3 regions of the Pseudomonas sp. NPDC087358 genome follow, and region 2 is predicted to be linked to each of the others. Evidence: predicted binding sites of a transcription regulator. Region 2 holds the regulator's gene; each other region holds the start of a gene.

Region 1 (7,321 bases), on a different contig from region 2:
GGCGAATCCCTTGTGGTCGACCACCTGGACAAAAAAATACAGATCATTGAAGTCGTACACCAGGCGCGCTCACAGGCAGGAAACAGAGGCCATTATTACAGCTGACCGCACAAGTGTCGTGCTGCGCAGCGAAGACGCCGGGCGATCGAGTCTGCTAAAAGGTGCACCCGCCAGCACGGTTTTCCGAGAGGACAGCGCATGAACATCGAAGAAGTTGCGGCTTTTTGCCTGGGCTTGCCCGGTGCCAGGGAAGATTACAAATGGGGCGGCGTGCGGGTGTTTTCCATCTGCGACACCAAGATGTTCGCGGTCATGGGCCTGGCCGGTGACGACCTGTCGTTCAAGGTCGGTCCGCAGCTGTTTCTGGGCTATGTCGACCGCCCGGGCATACGCCCTGCGCCCTATCTGGCTCGCGCGTACTGGATCACCCTGGCGTATCCCTACGCCATGGGCGATGTGGAACTGCGCGAACTGCTGACCCGCTCTCATCAACTGGTGGTCAGCAAACTGGCGAAGCGCCGGCAGGCGGCGCTCAAGCTCTGACATCGGTCAGGGTCAGTAGAAATGCCGGGCCAGGAAGTTACCTCCCGACAGTACGCGGTCGGCCCAGAACAACTGGTGCAACACGACGATCAACCAGAACACAAGCTGATAAGACAGCTTGCGTGTCTTGTGTCGAAACGCTTGCTGCGCCACCAGCGCACCCGGCCAGCCGCCGAGCATCTCGACCGCGTGCAGCAGTTTTTCGGGCGTGCGCTGGCCCTGCATGCGGGCCTGCTTCTTGTCGTATCCGTATAACCCGAAGGCGATCACGCTCATCAGCGGGTAGATCGCCAGCGCCAGCCATGAACCACCGTGCAGCCCCAGCGCCAGCCCGCCATACACCGGCAAGGCACACAACAGCAGCAGGATCGCCAGCTTGAACTTGAGAAACCGCACAGCGCGCCGGGCCACACGGTTTTCGGTGTTTGGCTGCATGGGCTGATTCATCGCCTCAGGCCTGCACGCTGGACCAATCGACCCAGCCGAACACCCAGGTCGCCAGAATCAGCAGCCCGAATGCAATGCGATACCAGGCGAACACCGCGTAGCTATGGGTCGCGATGAACTTGAGCAGCCCGCGTACAGCGATCATGGCGAAAATGAAGGAGGTGATGAAACCCACCGCGAATACGGCGAAATCGTCCGGTTGAAACAGATGCCGGTACTTGAACCCCGAATACAGTGATGCCGCGATCATGGTCGGCATGGCGAGGAAGAACGAGAACTCGGTGGCCGTCTTGCGCGACAGGCCAAACAGCAGACCGCCGATGATGGTCGCGCCCGAACGCGACGTGCCGGGGATCATCGCCAGGCATTGGGCGAACCCGACCTTGAGCGCATCGACCCAAGTCATCTGTTCCACCGTTTCGGCATGCACCTGGTGCTGCCGGCGTTCGGCCCAGAGCATGATGAAACCGCCAATCACCAGTGCAGCAGCGACGGTCACGGGATTGAACAGGTACTCGTGGATCAGATCGGAAAACATCACCCCCAGCACCACCGCCGGTAACACGCCGATGATCAGGTTAACGGTGAAATGCCGGGCCTCAGGCTTGGTCGGCAGGCCGGTGACGACCTCGACGATCTTGTGCCGGAACTCCCACATCACCGCCAGGATCGCCCCCAGTTGAATGATGATGTTGAACGCCATCGCCCTTTCGCCACCGAAACCGATGAGGTCGGCGACGATGATCTGGTGGCCGGTGCTGGAGATCGGCAAGAACTCCGTCAACCCTTCAACGACCCCAAGTATTAACGCCTGTGCGGCGGTCCAAAGATCCATCATTCCCCCAGTTGGAGCCCGCTCGTGGCGAAGCTCTCTTGATATGTTTTGAACACTGTCCGGTGCACGTTAAACGGTCCGATGTAAAAACCGCATGAACAGTCAAGACTGCGGGCTCAAGCACGCGAGCGCCGCGATCCTATCAGACCTGCAAGGCGAACGCTCTAGCATGGATATTGGCGCGCAGGCATTGACGTTGCAGGCCCGCTGATGACGTTTTGGCTATCAGCGGCTCAGGCGAACCTTCCTTTGATTCAGCACGCCACAATGGTTCAGAAACGGCTTACAATCGCCGACCTTTTTATCGCCTTCCTTGTTTGCAGGAGTCTTCATGTCCGGGCTTGAACTGTTCGCCGCTGCACTCGGTGTCATTGCCGTCTGGCTGACAGTCAAACAGAACCCCTGGTGCTGGCCTGTGGGGCTGGTGATGGTGCTGCTCTATACCTGGATCTTCTTCGACGTGAAGCTGTACTCGGACATGCTGCTGCAAGTGGTGTACGCGGTGCTGCAGCTGTATGGCTGGTGGCAATGGACCCGGCGCGGCGCCGCCCTGGAGGGTCGCAGCGTGACGTCGCTGGACGCCGGCGCCCTGAGTCTGAGCCTGGCCGTCGGCGCGGTGGTGAGCCTGATTCTCGGTGCGGCCATGGCGCACTTCACCGATGCCGCGCAACCCTGGCTCGATGCGGCCCTGACCGGTTTCAGCCTGGTGGCGCAGGTATGGATGGCGCAGAAACGCGTGCAGTGCTGGCCCTTGTGGATTGTCCTGGACGTGATTTTCGTCGGCCTGTTCCTCTATAAGGCGCTGTACCTGACCGCCGCCCTGTATGCGCTGTTCACCCTGCTTGCCGTGCAGGGCTGGCGTGACTGGCGCGCCGATCCGGCGCTGGCGCGCTGAAGCCGGCGATGAAGGTTCTGATGTTGGCAGGCCCCGAATCCAGTGGCAAGAGCTGGCTGGCAGGGCACATCCAGCAGCGCTTCGGCGGCGAGCTGGTCGGTGAGTACGTGCGTCACTTCATCGACCACGAGCAACGTGACACCTGTTATGCCGATATCCCTGCCATCGCCCGCGGCCAACTGGCCTGGGAGGACGCTGCACGCGCCCGGGCGCCGCACTTGCTGATCCTCGATACGCACCTGCTGAGCAACATGCTATGGAGCCGCACACTGTTCGGTGACTGCCCGCCATGGTTGACCCAGGAACTCGCGGCGCGCCGTTACGACCTGCACCTGTTGCTCTCGCCCCAGGGCGTGGACTGGGTCAGCGATGGCCAGCGTTGTCAGCCACAGCTGGGCGAGCGGCAGGCATTTTTCGATGCCAGTCGGGACTGGCTCGACCGACATGGGCAGCGCTACGAGGTGATCGAAGGAAGCTGGAGCTACCGCATGGAGCGGGCGTTCGAGGCAGTTGAAGCGCTGCTTCGGATCGATGCCGGTTGATGGATAAACAGCAGAGCGTGCCGCACACCCCCCTGGCAGCACGGCTTGCCAGGCCAGCCTGGTGAAATCGATACCGCCGGCAAGCCGGGCGGCTACACAGCCATCCGGATCGGGCGCCCTCAGCGAATCTGGTGCTTGTGCAGCAACCGATAGAACGTTGGCCGGGAAATGCCCAGCACCTTGGCCGCAACGCTGAGGTTATCGCTATGGCGGGTCAGTACATCGCACAGCGCCTGGCGCTCTGCCCGGCATTTGTATTCATCCAGCGTGCCCATGCTTGAACTGATTTCCTCCTCGCCCAGCAAGCCCAGGTCAAACGCCTCGATCTGCCGTCCTTCGGCCAACACCAGCCCCCGACGCACACGGTTTTCCAGTTCGCGGACGTTGCCCGGCCAGTCGTGTTTGCCCATGGCGACCAGCGCGTCCTGACTGAAATTGCGCGGACGACGGCCGGTTTCCCGACTGTAGAAATGTGCGAAATGGTTGGCCAGCAACGCCAGATCACCGTGCCGCTCGCGCAGCGGCGCGGTACCGACCTGCAGTACATTGAGCCGGTAATACAAGTCTTCGCGAAAATGCTTCTTGCGAATCGCCGCTTCCAGGTCCACATGGGTGGCCGCAAGAATGCGCACGTCGACCGCAATGCGTTCTGCGCCAACGTCGATGTGCCGATCCTGAAGAAAGCGCAGCAGGTTGGCCTGCACATCCAGCGGCAGGTCGCCTATCTCGTCAAGAAACAAGGTGCCGCCGTTGGCCGCTTCGATGCGCCCGCGCTTGCGTTGCCGACCATTGGCGCCCTCATCCTCATAACCGAACAATGCGGCCTGCAGTTGATGCTCGCCTATGGCACCGCAATTGATCGAGACAAACGGGCGAAGCCGCCGCTGGGACTGCATATGCAGTGTGCGCGCCACCAACTCCTTGCCGGTGCCGGTCTCGCCCCGGATCAGCACCGGTGACTCGGTCGGCGCCAGTTTGGTCAGCAACCTGCGCAGCTCACGAATCGGCCTGCTCTCGCCGAGCATCTCGTGTTCCGGCCCGCTGCCGTAACTCGAGCCCTGGGCGCGCAAGCGCGCCATGCCGTAGGCACGTCCCAGGGTGACCTGCACTCGGGCGACATCGAACGGCAGGGTGTGAAAGTCGAAGAACCACTCGCAGACAAAGTCGCCAATCAGCTCACGGCGCAGGTCATCAGCCGTCAGCACCGCTATCCATTCGGTGTTGCTGCGGGTGATCAGGTCCTTGATCAGCTGGGGCTGCTCGAAATGCTGGGGCAGCAGGCGAATCAATCCCACGTCACACGAGCGAGACGCCGCCGATTCCAACGGGCAGCTGTCAACCTCCCATCCTGCGATGCGCAGGCCCGGGATCAAACGCAGGCATTCGTCACAGGGTTCGACAATTAACAGGCGGCGGATCGATGCCAGTTCATGCATGAGTAATTCCTTGGCGCCAAGATTCAACTAACTTTCTGGAGGAAAAACATTTTTAGAAACAGTGTCTTGGAGACCTTGATGGGTACATTAGCAAGTTTTTTGACACCCCCTTGTACCGATTATCTATAAGGCTAAGATCAAATAGTGCTTAGGCTTGGGCAAAACGCACTAAAGCGGTAATCAGGCGAGTGAATCACTGCCGTAACACTCCCAATACCCTGAAAAAAACGCCGGACAGCGGGTTTAAAACATCGGCAATCGACAAATTAATCACAAAAAATGCAAATCCGTTGTGACTTCACCCCCGGCGCGGGTCATCAGTACAAGTATCCAACCGAACGGGAAGCCCGCCGCCGGTGACTGAATTGATACGGGCACTTGAGGACACTCCATGAACGCCCCTTTGCGCTTTAATGAAGCCTTGCTGATCGCCGGACACGCCTTCGAACCCTTCCAGTGCGTGGCCTGGGCCCCACAGGACGGCAACGGCGAACTGAGCCTAACCGTCGTCGACCGCACCAGCACCCGTATCGGGCGCAAACAGATCCCCAGCAGCGCCTATTGCGATCCGAAACAGCTGGCGCAGTTTCTGGAACAGGCACGCGCAGAAATCAGCGGTGAGGGCTACAGCCTGGAGCCATGGACCATGCCGGCCTGAGCTTGATGCGAACACTCATTGCAGAACTTTTGTCCTGAGTGTTCGGAGGTCTGGACGATTTTTGCCGAACAGGATGTGCATTACTCTGACGGTCAACAAGTAGACCGCCATCGAACGATCGGTTCGGGCGCGAAACTTACTTACCTTAAAGAGCACACATCATGCGAATCATTAAATTTGAACGGTATGGCGCGCCCGAGGTTTTGCAGTATCAGGAAGTCGGCGCGCAACTGCCTGCCGACAACGAAGTGCTGATCCGGGTCAAAGCCATCGGTCTGAACCGTGCCGAATCCATGTGGCGACAAGGTGCCTATGTCGAGCCGGTCAATCTGCCGGCACGGCTGGGTTACGAAAGCGCCGGCATCGTCACTTGCGTTGGCGCCGGGGTCACCCACGTCAAGCCGGGCGATGCAGTCAGCACCATCCCCTCGTTTTCCCTGAATGACTACGGCATGTACGGCGAGGAAGTCCTTGCCCCTGCCCACGCCGTGGTCAAGCACCTGCCGACGCTGTCGTTCGAGCAGGCCGTGTCCATCTGGAACCCCTACATCACGCCTTATGGCGCATTGATCGCCACCGGGCTGCTCAAGGCCAACGACACGGTATTGATCAACGCCGCCTCAAGCAGCGTGGGCGTAGGCAGCATCCAGATGGTCAACATGATGGGCGCGGTATCCGTGGCCCTGACCCGCACCGGCGAAAAACGCCAGCAACTGCTCGATGCCGGGGCGCAGTACGTGATTGCCACCGAGGAACAGGACCTGGTCGCCGAGGTGATGAAGATCACCGATGGCAAGGGTGCGCAGATCATCCTTGAGCCGGTCGGCGGCGCGAACTTTCCAAAACTGATCTCAGCCCTGCAAGTTGGTGGCACCGTGTTCGTCTACGGCGGCCTGAGCACGGATGTCACACCGCTGCCCATTCTCGAGGTAATCGCGCGCAAGCCGATCATCCGCGGCTACAACCTGTTCGAGGTCACGACCCACCCGGACAGCCAGAAGAAGGCCGTCGAGTTCATCTCTCAAGGGCTGGAGTCGGGTGCACTGAAACCCATCATCGAGAAAACGTTCACGTTCGATGAAATGGTGCAAGCGCATCACTATCTGGAAAAAAGCCAGCACCTGGGTCGGATCGTGGTCCTGGTCGACTGACCACCCCCCTCTTTCTTCAGCTTCGCCCAACGCGCCCTGTTGCCGACCAGGCAGCAGCGATGCGCGTGTGTGGACGCCTGAAAACACGCTATTTGCGAGGCAACGTAATGAGTACTGTCCAAACAGATTCAACTGCCGGGATGTCCTGCGCCGCCGAGGCAACCGAGATGGCCGCCTCGACCCCGCGCCAGTGGCTGTCGGTGTTCTCCGTGGCCCTTGGCGCTTTCGCCTTTGTCACCACCGAATATCTGCCTGTCGGGGTGCTGCCGCAGATCGCCAGGGAGTTGAGCGTCTCCGACGGCACGGCCGGTCTGATGGTGACCATCCCGGGCATCATCGCCGCGCTGTCGGCACCGACCATGATGATCGGCGCAGGCAAGGTCAATCGTCGTCACCTGCTGATACTGCTGGCCATGTTGCTGGTCGCGTCCAACCTGATCAGTGCCCTGGCGCCTGATCTGCTGACCATGCTGCTCGGACGCGGATTGCTGGGGGTCGCTCTTGGCGGGTTCTGGGCGATCGCCATCGCGGCTGCCGGGCGTCTGGTGACCCCGGACAAGGCGGCCAAGGCGACAGCGATCATCTTCGCCGGCATTACCTTCGCCACCGTATTGGGCGTGCCCTTGGGCACCTTCATCAGTACGCTGCTTTCCTGGCGGGCATCGTTTCTGGCCACCGCCGCACTGGCGCTAGCGGCCCTGGCAGCGCAATTCGTCACCCTGCCTTCGCTGCAAGCCAACGAAAGCCTGCAGGTCAAGACCCTGCTGCGTTACGTGAGCAAGAACAGCACTCAGCGCAGCATCCTGCTGATGGG
Region 2 (7,321 bases):
TTGGGCGGTCCATTCCCTGAGGTGCGTTTCTGCCCCACTGGCGGCGTCAGCGCTGCCAACCTGAAAAGCTACATGGCCCTGTCGAACGTCATGTGCGTTGGCGGGACCTGGATGATCGACAACGCCTGGGTCAAGAATGGTGACTGGGGACGTATCACAGATGCTACCGCTGAGGCGATGGCGTTGTTTGACTGAGCGGCTGCTGCAAGCGCCCCATTGATCGCCCCTAGACAGCTCCTGTTCATGGCGGGGCTGTTCTAATTATCACCAGATGAAGGTGTTCAGCGCATTGGGGCGCCGCTACTGAAGTCGTTGTTGCATGGCTATTTGACGGTGTTCCTTGGTCGGGAACGCCGTTTTTTTTGGGTAAAAAATGAGGCGCGATACATATGTACCGCTAAATCCCGGTCTGCGGGGCGTATCTTCGCCACTCCTTTGTAGTTCGTTCTCCATGAAGTCTTAACGGCGCCTCAGGGCGCCTTTTTTTTGGGGACCAGCGCACAATCACGCCAGTGATCGCAGTGCCTCGGTCAGCTGCGCGACGTCATCGGCCGAAGTGGTGAACCCCGGTGTTATGCGGATGCATGGGCCGCACGCCGAACCGTCTCGGGTGACTGCAAAAATGCCGTGTTCATCCAGTAATCGCCGAGCCATGAGTGCCTGATCGGCATGCCGGTTGAACCGAAACGACGTGATGCCGCAGTAGAGGCGCGGGTCATCGGGAGTCAGTACGTCGATGCCATCCATTTCACGCGCTTCTCGGACCCATAAGTCCCGCAGGTGCGCCAGGCGCGCACCCTTGACCACAGAGCCGCCAAGAGCGCGATGTTCGGCGAAGACGGTGCTGAGCGTCATTAACGCGGGAATATTGGGGGTGCCGTATGGCGCGCGGCCTAGGATGTCGTCCGGGGCATAGCGGGTGTCGCCCATGTCCGGGTCGATGGCCTGCAGGCGCTCCTTCTTGATGTGGATGAAACCCAGGCTCAGTGGGGCGCCCATCCACTTCTGCAAATTGAACCCGGCAAACGCGACAGGCAATCGGGCAAGGTCGAAGTCCAGCTGCCCCAGCGCGTGAGCGCCATCGAGAATCACGTCAATGCCCCGGCTCCTGGCTGCCGCGGCAATATCCTGGACGGGCATCACCAGCCCGGTGCGGTGGGTGACATGCGTCAGTGCCATAAGCTTGAGTCGGGGATGAGCAGCAAAGGCGTCGTCGTAGGCCTGCAACAGCGATTCATGGCTGGCGGGGTGGCCATGAGTGATCTCGACCAGCGTCACGCCACGCGTTTTCGCCAGCCAACGCATGCCGCTCTGCACGCTGTTGTAATCCAGGTCACTGATCAGCACCTCATCGCCGGGTTGCAAGTCGTTGTAATTGCGAATCAGCGCCTGCAGCGATTCAGAGGCGCAACGGGTGAGGGCGATTTCCTCGCTCGGAACGCCGAGCAGGCGGGCCAGGTCCTCACGAATGATTTCGCTGTCCTGGGTATCGAAGCGTTGACGGACATACACCGAGTTACTGCGATTCACATACGCCAGATGCTGCTCATAGGTACGCAGGACCTCACGGGTCATGCGCCCGAAGTAGCCGTGTTCAAAGTTGGTCGGACCGGGTTCCACATCGTATTGATCGGCGACGTTACGCCAGAAGGCTTCATCGCGGGCTCGCGCCATGGCTGAATCCGCTGCGGCAGTATGGACACGGGTCATCGGGCACTCGACTGGATAAGAAGGTATTCAGGAGAAGCGAATGGGTGTTTTCAGGGGGCTGGTGCGCAACGGCTCGCGTGGGCGGGTGCGCAGCGGGTCGAGTAAGGCGGACAGCCCGTTGTGATCGATCTCATGCATGAGCGCCAACAGGCTGCCCAGCTCGCCTGGGGGGAATCCCTTGCGAGCGAACCAGTTCAGGTAATCGCCTGGCAAGTCGGCGAGCAAGCGCCCTTTGTACTTGCCATAGGGCATCTCACGCATGACCAGCAGTTTGAGTTTTTCGGGATTCATGGTGCGGCCGTTGGTCAGTCTCAATGAACTTGAACGATACGTGCATTCTGCATGTACGCCAACCTGCCGATCATGCAGAACGCGAGGTACGCGTTCCTAGTAGATCAATTAACCCATTGATTTATAACGAATATATTCAGGTTAAAAACCTGGCACGCACAGTGCAATAGTCTATTCATCAGATGTTATTGCACCACTCTCGATTAACCTGCCAGAAAGGAACAGCAAAATGACGGATATCAATAAAGAAGCGATTTCGGTACTCAATGATCTGACCGAGACCAGCATTGATGGCGAAAAAGGCTTTCATACTGCTGCCGAAGATACCAAGAACCCTGAAATTAAAGCGTATTTCCTTTCCCGCTCTTCCGAATGCGCAACTGCCGTGCGAGAGCTTCAGGCTGAAGTGCGCGCACTCGGCGGTGATCCTGAGGATTCTTCCAGCGTTGCTGCGGGCGCACACCGCCTGTGGGTTAACCTGAAAAGTGCCGTCACTGGCAAGAGCGACGAGGCCGTACTCAACGAAGTAGAAACTGGTGAAGATCACGCCCTGAAGGCATACAAGGAAGCCTTGCAAAAGGCCACCGAGAAGAACCTGCCAGTCAACGTGACCACTCTGATCCAGCGTCAGCTGGCAGGCGTGCAGGCTAACCATGACAAAGTCAAAGCCCTGCGCGACAGCGTGAGAAGAGCGAGCTGATCTTCTCGTTGGTTCGAGACGCTAAAACAAAAAAACGCCAGTCAGACTGGCGTTTTTTTATGCCTGGGACAAACCTCTGATAAAACCTTGGCCGGGTTTAGGGTGCCGGCTCGCCAAGCCGCTTATTCGCCCTCGTCAAACTTGTTGTTGATCAATTCAATCAGACCGTCAAGCGCGGCCTGGTCTTCCTCGCCCTCGGTGGAGAGGTGAATCTCGGTGCCCTTGCCTGCGGCGAGCATCATGACAGCCATGATGCTTTTGCCATCGACCATGCTGTCCGGCGTGCGGCCAACCCGGATCTGGCAAGGGTATTTGCCAGCGACGCCGACGAACTTGGCTGCGGCGCGGGCATGCAGGCCCAGCTTGTTGATGATGGTGATCTGGTGAGCGGGCATCGCGTAGGGGATCCTTTCAGCTTAGGTCGCGGTGGCGGACCTGAACGTTCTTGAGCGATTGTTGCAGGACCTGACCCAGGCGTTCGGTCAGGTAGACGGAGCGGTGGTGTCCGCCGGTGCAGCCAATGGCAATGGTGACATAGGCGCGGTTGCTGGCGGCGAAGCGCGGCAGCCACTTGGTCAGGTATGAGGCAATGTCCTGGAACATCTCTTCGACATCGGGCTGTGCAGCGAGGTATTCGGCGACCGGTTGGTCGAGCCCGGATTGGTCGCGCAATTCAGGCTTCCAGTATGGATTGGGCAGGCAGCGCACATCGAAAACCAGATCCGCATCCACGGGCATCCCGCGCTTGAAGCCGAATGACTCTATGAGGAAGGCTGTGCCGGGCTCGGGTTTGTTGAGCAGGCGCAATTTGAGCGTATCGCGCAACTGGTACAGATTCAGGTGCGTCGTATCGATGGTCAGGTCGGCAAGATCGATGATCGGTCCGAGCAAGGTTTTCTCATCGCGTATCGCCTCGGCCAGCGAGCGAGTGGCGTTGCTCAGTGGGTGGCGGCGGCGAGTTTCGGAGAAACGCTTGAGCAACGTGGACTCATCGGCATCCAGGAACAGTACGTCGCACTGAATGTGCCGATCGCGAACCTCTTCAAGCATCCGCGGGAAACGCGTCAGGTGGCTTGGCAGATTGCGTGCGTCTATGGACACCGCCAGCAACGGCTCGGCAAGTTCGGTATGAATCAGCGCACGTTCGGCGAGCTCCGGGAGCAGGCCCGCCGGCAGGTTATCTACGCAATAGAAGCCGCTGTCTTCGAGAACATCGAGCGCTGTACTCTTGCCGGAGCCGGAGCGACCGCTGACGATGATCATGCGCATGATCAGTGACCGTTCTGGGCAGCAAGTACGACGTTGTAAAGCGCATCGCTGCTTTTGGCGTCACGCAACTGGGCGCGAACGTCGGCCCGATCGAGCATGCTTGCGATCTGGCGCAGCAACTCCAGGTGCGCATCGGTTGCTGCTTCGGGGACGAGCAATACGAACAGCAGATCCACAGGGGCGCCGTCGATGGCGTCGAAATCGACGGGTTTTTCAAGGTGCAGTACGGCGCTGACGGGTGAGGTGCAACCCTTGAGTCTGCAGTGGGGAATGGCAATGCCGTTGCCAAAGCCGGTCGAACCCAGCTTTTCGCGGGCGACAAGGCTCTCATAGACGGTTTGACGGTCGAACTCGGGGACTTCTCGCCCAATCAACTTGGCAATTTCTTCGAGTACGGCTTTCTTACTGCCGCCTGGCACGTTCACGGGGGAACGGCCAGGGGTCAGGATGTTTTCAAGTCGGATCATGGATGGAAGTGTCAACGAGCAGTGGCACCTTGCAGCAGGCTCTGCTGTTTTTCCTTATGTTTTTTGAGTTGGCGGTCGAGCTTGTCGGTGAGCAAGTCGATGGCTGCATACATGTCATCATGTTCGGCGTTGGCGACCACTTCGGCCCCCGGAACATGCAGGGTGGCTTCGATTTTCTGTTTGAGCTTCTCGACCTCCATGGTCACCTGCACATTGGTAATCTTGTCGAAGTGCCGCTCCAGGCGATCGAGCTTCTCGGTGATGTAGTTGCGCAGAGGGTCGGTCACTTCCAGCTGGTGTCCACTGATGTTGACTTGCATACAGCTTCTCCTTCATTGCCAGTGCATTAAGAGGCAGGCTTGGTTGCCTGCCACTGGAACGCTGTGGCTCGTGACCCTTACATCAAACGCTTGCGTTCGCTCGACGGCGCGATTCCCAGGGATTCGCGGTACTTGGCGACCGTGCGACGGGCCACTTGAATGCCTTGTGCCTCCAGTAAACCAGCGATCTTGCTGTCACTCAACGGCTTTTTCTGATTTTCAGCGGCAACCAGTTTTTTGATGATCGCGCGGATGGCCGTGGACGAGCATTCACCGCCTTCAGAGGTGCTGACGTGGCTGGAAAAGAAGTATTTCAGTTCGTAGATGCCACGCGGGGTATGCATGAATTTTTGCGTGGTCACGCGGGAGATCGTCGATTCGTGCATGCCCACCGCCTCTGCGATGTCGTGCAGTACCAGCGGCTTCATGGCCTCATCGCCGTATTCGAGGAACCCGCGTTGATGCTCGACGATCTGGGTCGCGACCTTCATCAGGGTTTCGTTGCGGCTTTGCAGGCTCTTGATGAACCAGCGAGCCTCCTGCAACTGATTGCGCATGAAGGTGTTGTCGGCACTGGTATCGGCGCGTCGCACGAAGCCTGCGTATTGCGGGTTGACCCGCAGGCGCGGCACGGATTCCTGATTGAGTTCCACCAGCCAGCGCTCGTTATGCTTGCGCACGATCACGTCAGGCACGACGTATTCGGCTTCGGTCGACTCGATTTGCGAACCGGGGCGCGGGTTGAGGCTCTGGACCAGCTCGATGACCTGGCGCAGGTCATCTTCCTTGAGCTTCATGCGGCGCATCAGTTGCGCGTAATCACGGCTACCCAGCAGGTCGATGTAGTCGGCAACCAGTCGTTGAGCCTCGGCCAGCCATTTGGTCTTGGCCGGAAGCTGGCGCAATTGCAGGAGCAGGCATTCGCTGAGGTTGCGCGCACCGATGCCCGCCGGTTCGAATTGCTGAATCCGATGCAGTACCGCTTCGATTTCATCCAGCTCGATGTCCAGTTCCGGGTCGAAGGCGTCCAGCAGTTCGTCCAGCGATTCGTCCAGGTAACCCTGATTATTGATGCAGTCGATCAGCGTCACGGCGATCAGGCGATCGGTGTCGGACATCGGCGCCAGGTTCAGCTGCCACAGCAGGTGGCTTTGCAGGCTCTCGCCGACCGATGTCCGGGTGGTGAAGTCCCACTCATCGTCGTCGTTGCTCGGAAGGCTGCTGGCGCTGGTCTGGTAGACGTCTTCCCATGCGGTGTCCACGGGCAGCTCGTTGGGAATGCGCTCGCTCCATTCGCCGTCTTCCAGATTGTCGACGGTTGGGGCGGATTCCTGGTAGGTCGGTTCCTGAACGTCAGGGTTGGGCTTTTGCTCGATGTTGTCGGCCATGGGGTCGGCGTTATCGAAATCGTCGCCCTCTTCCTGGCGTTCGAGCATAGGATTGGACTCCAGCGCCTCCTGGATTTCCTGTTGGAGATCCAGCGTCGACAATTGGAGCAAGCGGATGGCCTGTTGCAGCTGCGGTGTCATCGTCAGCTGCTGGCCCATTCTCAAGACTAGCGAAGGTTTCATGGCAGGGGCTTAACACCTTATTCGCCGGCGCATATGCGCGCCATCCACTACTAGGGCGCCGAGGCGCCAACTTAAGCAAATTATATGCCTGAAACCGGAGTGTTTGCCTAGGGTGTGATGACAATTATTACGAGGTTGGCGATCAGGCTCATGCAGCGCTCGCCCGCCAACCCCCGCGTCATCGCCCGATTACAGGCGGAACTCGTGGCCGAGATACACTTCCTTGACCAGTTGATTGGCCAGGATGGTTTCGGCATCGCCTTCGGCGATCAGCTGGCCATCGTTGACGATATAGGCTGTTTCGCAGATGTCGAGCGTCTCACGGACGTTATGGTCGGTGATCAGGACGCCGATGCCCTTGGCCTTGAGATGGTAGATGATCTGTTTGATGTCGCCCACGGAGATGGGGTCGACGCCCGCGAACGGTTCATCCAGCAGAATGAATTTGGGCGATGTTGCCAAGGCGCGGGCGATTTCGACGCGACGTCGCTCACCACCCGAAAGGCTCATGCCCAGGTTGTCGCGGATGTGCGTGATGTGGAACTCCTGAAGCAGGCTTTCCAGTTCCTTGCGACGTCCGGCCCGGTCGAGCTCCTTGCGGGTCTCGAGGATGGCCATGATGTTGTCCGATACCGACAGTTTGCGGAAGATCGACGCTTCCTGAGGCAGATAGCCGATGCCTGCGCGGGCGCGGCCGTGCATGGGCTGATGACTGACATCCAGATCATCGATCAATACACGACCCTGATCGGCCTGGACCAGGCCGACGATCATATAGAAGCAGGTGGTCTTGCCAGCACCGTTGGGGCCCAGAAGGCCGACGATCTGACCGCTGTCGATGGACAGGCTGACGTCACGTACGACCTGGCGGCTCTTGTAAGCCTTGGCCAGGTGTTGGGCTTTCAGCGTTGCCATTACTGGGCCTTCTGCTGGTCGGTTTTCTTTTTCGGCTGGATCACCATGTCGACGCGAGGGCGGCTTTCAGTCACCTTG
Region 3 (7,321 bases), on a different contig from region 2:
TCCGAATATCGACAACGCTTCATCGATGCCATCGAGCATCACGTGCCCATTCACGCCATGAGCGACCAACAGGCCGCCGAGCGAATCGCAGCCGATCAGCTGGACATCCTGTTCGATCTGAAGCTCTACACCGGAGGCGGTCGGCCCGGCATCCTGGCCTACCGGCCGACGCCGCTGCAGGTCGCCTACCTGGGCTATCCGGGCAGTGCCGCGAGCCCCGACATCGACTACATTGTTTCGGACCGCTTCGTCACGCCGGACAGCAGCACGCCTTATTACCCCGAGGCATTCTGTCGTCTGCCCCACTCCTACCAGTGCAACGACCGCAAACGCAGCGCCGCGGCCCAGCCGGCCACCCGCGCCGCCAACGGCTTGCCGGACGACAAAGTGGTGTTCGGCGCGTTCAACCAGTCCTACAAGATCGACCGCACCAGCTTCTCGGTGTGGTTGAGGGTGCTGGCGCAAGTGCCAGACAGCGTGCTCTGGTTACTCGGCCAGTGCGACGCGGCCATCACCCACCTGACACGTCACGCATCGCTGGCAGGCATCGATCCGCAGCGATTGATCTTCGCGCCGTTTGCCGCGCCCCAGGATCACCTTGCCCGTCTGCAACTGGCCGATGCGGTCCTCGACACGCTGGTCTGCAATGGTCACACCACGACATCGGACGCACTCTGGGCCAGCGTGCCGGTGATTACCGCCCGCGGCGAGCACTTCTGTTCGCGGGTCAGCGAAAGCCTGCTCAACGCCATCGAACTGCCGGAGCTGGTGGGCGCCGACCATGACGATATGGTCCGCATCGCCCGGCGCATCGGCACCGACGCCGACTATCGCGGGGCACTGCGGGAAAAGGTCGCCGCCAATCGGCTGACGACTCCGCTGTTCGATACGCTGCGTTTTACCCGTGATTTCGAAACAGCCATCGAGATGATGACCCGCCAGCATCGCGTCGGCGTGAAGGGTGAGCATATCGATGTGCCGGACGGCGGGCCGGTCGAAGCCAAGCCGGCCGTTGAACCTGACACGGTTGACTGTGCGCTGCCACTGCAAGAATCCTTTTCGGCCTGCCCGCTGTGCGAGGGCGCAAGCACAACGCTGGGTTACGCCGCCTGCACCACGCATCCGCTGTGGCATGAGCCGTTGCCGCAATCGATTGAATGGATGCAATGCCCAGCGTGCGGGCATGTGCATACCCGTCACTACTGGACAGAGTCGGGTCTGGCAGAAGTCTTCCGCAATGCCGGCGCCGGGCAGCTCGATCTATCCGTCGACTCCCATGACAACAAGCGGGCGGTCTGGGCGCCTGTGGTGGACAGGGTCATGGGGTTGCTCGGCGGCTTCGGCGCGTTGCACCAACAGGCCGCTGCGCCGTTATGGCTGGACGTCGGCTGCGGCGATGGGGCGCTGCTCATGACCGCCGCCGATTACGGGTTTTCGGCAATGGGTCTGGATGTGCGTGGCGAGTCGGTCAGCCAGATCCAGGGCCTGGGCTTCAATGCCAAGCAAGATGACTTCATGACCCTGCAGTTCGAGGCTGTGTTCGACGTTTTGTCCCTGATGGATGTTCTCGCGCATATTGCTGACCCCAATCAGGCTGTGCGCAAGGCCGCGCAACTCCTCCGCCCTGGCGGGGTGATGGTGATCAGCCTGCCCGATCTGACCTCTTCAAGCTGGAAAATCATGGATGCGCACAAAGCCAACCCCTACTGGCTGGAAATCGAGCACTACCACAACTTCAGTCGCGACCGGCTCGTCGCACTGTTGAACGACAACGGCTTCGCCGTGCTCGATTTTGCCGTTGCGAACCGCTACAAAGCCCAGATGGAGCTTTATGCGCTGCGCCAGTAACGCCCCTGTCGAGGCAGCGCACGGCGGGGCGGCAGTCTTCGGTGGAGGTTGAGCCCCAGGGGGCGTGACGCAAAAACATCAACGCCTGATGCACTGCATCAGGCGTTTTTTTTCGCCTCCAGAAGACCGCCGTCGTTTTCCGGGAAGTGATCGGCCCGAGGCGGCGAGTGGCAAGCGGCGACGGCAAAAAAACGGCACGCCGATTGCCGCTTGCCTCCCCATCAGCGGAAATCACTTGCCGCTTTTCTGGCATGGCTCATTGCCGGTTGCCCTGAAAGCCCCGGAATATGGGGATATATGAATATGGCACGAGGCTTGCTATGTCTCTGTCACGAACATCTGGTCAACCGGTAAAGGTTTCCCGACATGAGCATCAGTTTTGACAACGCACTGGGTATCCACGAGAAAGCGCTGAATTTCCGCGCTCAACGTGCAGAAGTGCTGGCCAACAACATCACCAACGCCGACACGCCTAACTACAAGGCGCGCGACCTGGATTTTTCCAAGGTGCTGGCTGCCCAGAGCGACAAGACCACCAACGGCACCTTCGCGCTGAATATGACCAACAGCAATCATATCGAAGCGCAAGGCATGACCGACGGCGACGCGAGTCTGTTGTATCGCACACCGTCCCAGCCCTCGCTGGACCAGAACACCGTCGATTCTCAAGTCGAGAGTGCCAACTACGCCGAGAACGCCATTGGCTTTCAGGCCAGCTTCACTTTGCTCAACAGTAAGTTCAAAGGGCTGGTTGCAGCCCTGCGCGGAGAGTAATCCATGTCTCTATCCAGTGTTTTCAATATTGCCGGTAGCGGCATGAGTGCGCAGAACACTCGCCTCAACACCGTGGCCAGTAACATCGCCAACGCCGAAACAGTGTCCTCCAGCATGGACAAGACTTATCGCGCCCGGCACCCGGTGTTCGCCACCGTGTTCCAGGGCCAGGAGTCCGGCGGCAGCGCTTCGCTGTTCGATGACCAGGGGCAGGCCGGTACCGGCGTGCAGGTTTCCGGCATCGTCGAAGACCAGTCCAACCTGGAAGCACGTTACGAGCCAAACCACCCGGCGGCCGACAAGAACGGCTACGTCTATTACCCGAACGTCAACGTCGTCAATGAAATGGCAGACATGATTTCGGCCAGCCGGTCGTTCCAGACCAACGCGGACATCATGAACACCGCGAAAACAATGATGCAGAAGGTCCTGACCCTGGGTCAGTGATAAGGGGCGCGAGCAATGACGACCGTAACCAACGACACCACCAGCGACTACCTCAAGTCGCTGCAGACGGTGACCTCCGGCAAGACCGGCGACAGCACCACCGGTGCCAGCAGCCTGGGCAAGGATTCGTTCCTGCAGTTGCTGGTCACCCAGATGCAGAACCAGAACCCGCTGGATCCACAGGACAACAGTGAATTCGTTGCCCAGCTGGCGCAGTTCAGCAGCCTGGAAACCATGCAGAACCTCAGCACCTCGGTCGATGCGATTGGCGGCATGTACCAGTCTTCCCAGGCGCTGCAAGCCTCGTCGCTGGTAGGCCACTCGGTGATCGTCGATTCGGGTTCGACCAACGTCGATACCACCAAGGGCATGACCGGTCAGGCAGTCGTGCCATCGACCAGTACCGTCACCACGGTGCAAGTCGTGGACAGTACCGGCACCACCGTACGTACCTTGGACCTGGGCGAGCAGAAGGCCGGCAACGCCAGCTTCACCTGGGACGGCAAGGATGACTCGGGTGAAACCCTTGCATCCGGTAACTACAGCTTCATCGCCAAAGGCAGCCTCGACGGCACGGCTACTGGCTTGACCACCTACCTGCCTGCGACCGTTTCCAGCGTCACCATGGGCTCGGCGGGTACCAGCATGACGCTCAACCTGGCCGACGGCACCAACCTTGCCTTGTCCAAAGTTCAACAAATCGGAATCTAGAGCCGACCAGACGGCGCAGGAGTGAAACATGTCTTTCAATATCGGTCTTAGTGGGCTCTACGCAGCGAACAAAAGCCTGGACGTTACCGGCAACAACATTGCCAACGTCGCCACTGTCGGCTTCAAGTCCTCCCGTGCGGAGTTCGCCGACCAGTACTCGCAATCGATTCGCGGCACTTCCGGCGGCACCAACGTCGGCAGCGGCGTCTATACCGCAGCGGTGACCCAGCAGTTCACCCAGGGTGCGCTGACCACCGGCACCGGCCGTGACCTTGATCTGGCGATCAACGGCAACGGCTTCTTCATGATGAGCAACAACGGCGAGAAGCTGTACACCCGCGCCGGTAACTTCCACACCGATACCTCGGGCAACATCGTCGACACCAACGGCAGCAACCTGCAGGGTTATTCCACCGATGCCAACGGCAACGTGATGACCGGTGTACTGACCAACCTCAAGGTCGACACCTCGAACATGGCGCCGAAAGCGACCGGCTCGATCTCCATCGCCTCGAACCTGGACTCCTCCAAGGCCATCGTGACCGGTGCCGACTTCGACCCGGCCGACACCAGCACCTACACCTCGACGTTCAGCACCCCGATCTACGACAGCCAGGGTAACGAGCACACCTTGTCCCAGTACTTCCGCAAGACGGATACCAACTCCTGGACCATGTACTCGCTGATCGACGGCCGCAACATCAGCGCTCCGGGTACCGACCCGGTAGTGCCTGATGCCACCCAGCTGGAGTTCGACGGCGCGGGCAACCTCAAGCCGATCACCACCACCACCGCCAATATCACGGTCAACGACGACAACACGATGACCATCGTTGGCTGGAAACCGGCGCAGAGCAAGACCGACAGCACCGGCACGACCTGGGTAGCCAACGGCGCTGACTCCAAGGATATGAAGCTGGACATGCTTGCCACCACGCAGACCAACGCTGCCGGCGGTGCGATCTCCAAGAGTCAGGACGGTAACTACACCGGCCAGATCAGCGCGATGAACGTTGACTCCGGCGGTAATCTGTTCGCCACCTACACCAACGGTCAGTCCAAAGTGATCGGCCAGGTGGCCCTGACCACCTTCGCCAACGTTCAGGGTCTGGCCCCGGCGGGCGGTACCGCATGGCGTGAAACCTACGCCTCGGGTATCCCTGTCACCGGCGCGCCGGAGTCGGGTACGCTGGGATCCCTTACCGGATCGGCGCTGGAAGAATCCAACGTCGACCTGACCGGTGAGCTGGTTGAACTGATCAAGGCGCAAAGCAACTATCAGGCGAATGCGAAAACCATTTCGACTGAAAGCACCATCATGCAGACCACGATCCAGATGGCCTGATAACGGTCAGTTGATTTGCTGTCATCGAGCCCCTCTTCGCAGGGGCTTTTTTATGCCTGCCCAACGGCGAAAAAGGCCTCTGGCGCGGGGTAAAACTTGCAGAGGCATCCCACTTCATAACTAGAAACTTCCTACTTTCGTCAATGCGAGAATCAAGTTCGCTGACAAATACCGGCCATTGAATAAGTTCGTTCGATCGCCTTCGTTTGCCTGCGATAAATCAATGCATTGACGAACGTGTCGTGGCCCACGACGCAGGGAGTGTTCATGTCATTCAACATCGCCGTATCAGGATTGAACGCCGCGCATAAACGAATGGAAGTGGCGGGCAACAACATCGCCAACGTCGGCACCGCAGGTTTCAAATCATCGCGGGCGGAGTTTTCCGCGCTGTATTCCTCCTCCATGCTCGGTGGCAACCGCAACGCGGTCGGCGACGGCGTGCAGGTGGCCAATGTCTCGCAGGATTTTGCCCCCGGCGGCGCGGTGTCCAGCCAGGGCAGGGCGCTGGACATGCGCATCCAGGGCAAGGGCTTTTTCGTCATGAGTGATGGCGGGGCCGTCAGCTACAGCCGGGCTGGCGCTTTCATCCGCGATGCCGAGGATTTTGTGGTCGATGCCCAGGGCAGTCGGCTCCAGGGCTACGGCGTGAATGCCGATGGCAAGGTGATCAACGGCGTGCGCACCGACCTGAAGATCGAATCCACCAACATGCTGCCCAAAGCCACCGGCAAGATCGAGCGCACGTTCAATCTGGATGCCGCCGAAGCGTCGCTGGCGGCTGTCAGGCGCTTCGATGTCAACGATCCGGGCACCTGGACGCGCATGACCACGCAGACCATCCAGGATGCCGGGGTCCCGCAGGTGAAGGAAGTCAAAGGCATGGACAGCAAGGGCAATGAAGTGATCCGCGTCCACGGCAGGGCCGCGGTGCCACCCCAGGACCATGAGCTCAAGCAGTATTTCGTCAAGATCGATGACAACAACTGGACCTCGTACATCCTCGTCGACGGCGTCAATCCGCTCGAGCCGTCCAACGCCTCGCCGCTGGAAGTCGGCCTGTACACGCACCCCAACGGCAAGGTCTCCGTCAGCGGCGCCACGGCTGCGGTGAAGGTCGTCTCCGATACACAGCTGGCGCTGCATAACTGGCGCCCGGCGATCAACGTCAATGGCCACTGGGTTGCCGGGCCTGCGGGCAGCAACGGGCCAATCAACCTGCCGCTTGACGATGTCAATGGACCGGTGCTGGACCGCGCCGATCCTGTCATGTCCAGGCCTGTGCCGGCGTTTGATCGAAAGGACATCAGTACCTACAACAAGGCGTTCACCGCAGGGGTATTCGACAGCCTTGGCAACCACCATGAGATGACCCAGTACTTCGTCAAGGACGGCAGCAACAGCTGGCAAATGCACCTGCTGATCGACGGGCGCAACCCCCAGGATCCGGACCGCACCGAGCCGTTGACTGCCAGCGTGCTGTTCAACGCCGATGGCTCTCTGCGTTCGGTCACCGCAGGCCCGGGGCTGATCGCGGCCAACAACACATTGACGCTCAGCGGCTGGGTGCCGGCCAAGCCTCTGGGCAGCGGCGCAGCCGGACGTTGGGGGGCCAACGGCGCGGTCGGAAATGGCGAGGGCATCGTCATGGACTTGGGCAAGCTGACCCAGCATCAGGGCGGCACCAGCAGTTCAGGGTTGATCGTCGATGGCTACGCGGCAGGGGAGGCGCGGCAGCTGTCCATCGACAAGAGCGGGATCATGAGCGTGGGTTACAGCAACGGCCTGCACCGCAAGATCGGTCAGGTCATGCTCGCCAGCTTCGCCAACGAACAAGGGCTGCAACCGATCAGCAACACCCGATGGTTGCAGACCCACGCATCCGGTGTCGCCAACTACGACGAGCCCGGCGTTGGCGCGATGGGCGGTATCGTCAATCATTCACTGGAGGGTTCCAACGTCAAGCTGACCGAAGAGCTGGTGGAGCTGATCCAGGCGCAGACCGCGTACCAGGCCAACTCCAAGACCCTGTCGACCGAAGCGGAATTGTTGCAGACGCTGATTCGGGCGACCTGACCTCAGAGCAGGCCGCTCAGGGCAAAAGCAGGGCTGCGGCATAAAATGACAACCATGCCGCGGCCTCGCTTCTGCCCCCAGGGCGTAGGAGTAATGGCGCGAAGCGCCAGCAAACCCTGC

Evidence for each region. The regulator sigma-54, encoded in region 2, starts transcription at its own class of promoters, with help from an activator protein. The targets are predictions, from matches to a motif close to ANTGGCATNNANNTTGCTNT.
Region 1: ACI2KS_RS09615 (sigma 54-interacting transcriptional regulator) is a predicted target of sigma-54. The motif match lies at 4,786-4,805, and genes of this name have one in related genera.
Region 3: flgB (flagellar basal body rod protein FlgB) is a predicted target of sigma-54. The motif match lies at 2,151-2,170, and genes of this name have one in related genera.

What each region holds. Positions count from the first base shown of each region.
Region 1 is NZ_JBJDOA010000003.1:617,704-625,024, reverse strand. Features, by position in the region: gene ACI2KS_RS09645 (LysR substrate-binding domain-containing protein) at 1-60, opposite strand, end outside; gene ACI2KS_RS09640 (MmcQ/YjbR family DNA-binding protein) at 199-543, shown strand; gene ACI2KS_RS09635 (DUF1294 domain-containing protein) at 556-978, opposite strand; gene ACI2KS_RS09630 (undecaprenyl-diphosphate phosphatase) at 995-1,825, opposite strand; gene pnuC (nicotinamide riboside transporter PnuC) at 2,157-2,720, shown strand; gene ACI2KS_RS09620 (AAA family ATPase) at 2,729-3,262, shown strand; gene ACI2KS_RS09615 (sigma 54-interacting transcriptional regulator) at 3,382-4,698, opposite strand; gene ACI2KS_RS09610 (hypothetical protein) at 5,090-5,356, shown strand; gene ACI2KS_RS09605 (zinc-dependent alcohol dehydrogenase family protein) at 5,518-6,507, shown strand; gene ACI2KS_RS09600 (MFS transporter) at 6,615-7,321, shown strand, end outside.
Region 2 is NZ_JBJDOA010000002.1:232,583-239,903, forward strand. Features, by position in the region: gene ACI2KS_RS04655 (bifunctional 4-hydroxy-2-oxoglutarate aldolase/2-dehydro-3-deoxy-phosphogluconate aldolase) at 1-195, shown strand, start outside; gene ACI2KS_RS04660 (aminotransferase class V-fold PLP-dependent enzyme) at 505-1,674, opposite strand; gene ACI2KS_RS04665 (DUF3820 family protein) at 1,738-2,001, opposite strand; gene ACI2KS_RS04670 (PA2169 family four-helix-bundle protein) at 2,231-2,701, shown strand; gene ACI2KS_RS04675 (HPr family phosphocarrier protein) at 2,824-3,096, opposite strand; gene rapZ (RNase adapter RapZ) at 3,113-3,970, opposite strand; gene ptsN (PTS IIA-like nitrogen regulatory protein PtsN) at 3,973-4,437, opposite strand; gene hpf (ribosome hibernation-promoting factor, HPF/YfiA family) at 4,449-4,757, opposite strand; gene ACI2KS_RS04695 (RNA polymerase factor sigma-54) at 4,835-6,328, opposite strand; gene lptB (LPS export ABC transporter ATP-binding protein) at 6,518-7,243, opposite strand; gene lptA (lipopolysaccharide transport periplasmic protein LptA) at 7,243-7,321, opposite strand, start outside.
Region 3 is NZ_JBJDOA010000003.1:25,990-33,310, forward strand. Features, by position in the region: gene ACI2KS_RS06995 (methyltransferase domain-containing protein) at 1-1,848, shown strand, start outside; gene flgB (flagellar basal body rod protein FlgB) at 2,215-2,622, shown strand; gene flgC (flagellar basal body rod protein FlgC) at 2,626-3,069, shown strand; gene ACI2KS_RS07010 (flagellar hook assembly protein FlgD) at 3,085-3,780, shown strand; gene flgE (flagellar hook protein FlgE) at 3,809-5,125, shown strand; gene ACI2KS_RS07020 (flagellar hook protein FlgE) at 5,393-7,201, shown strand.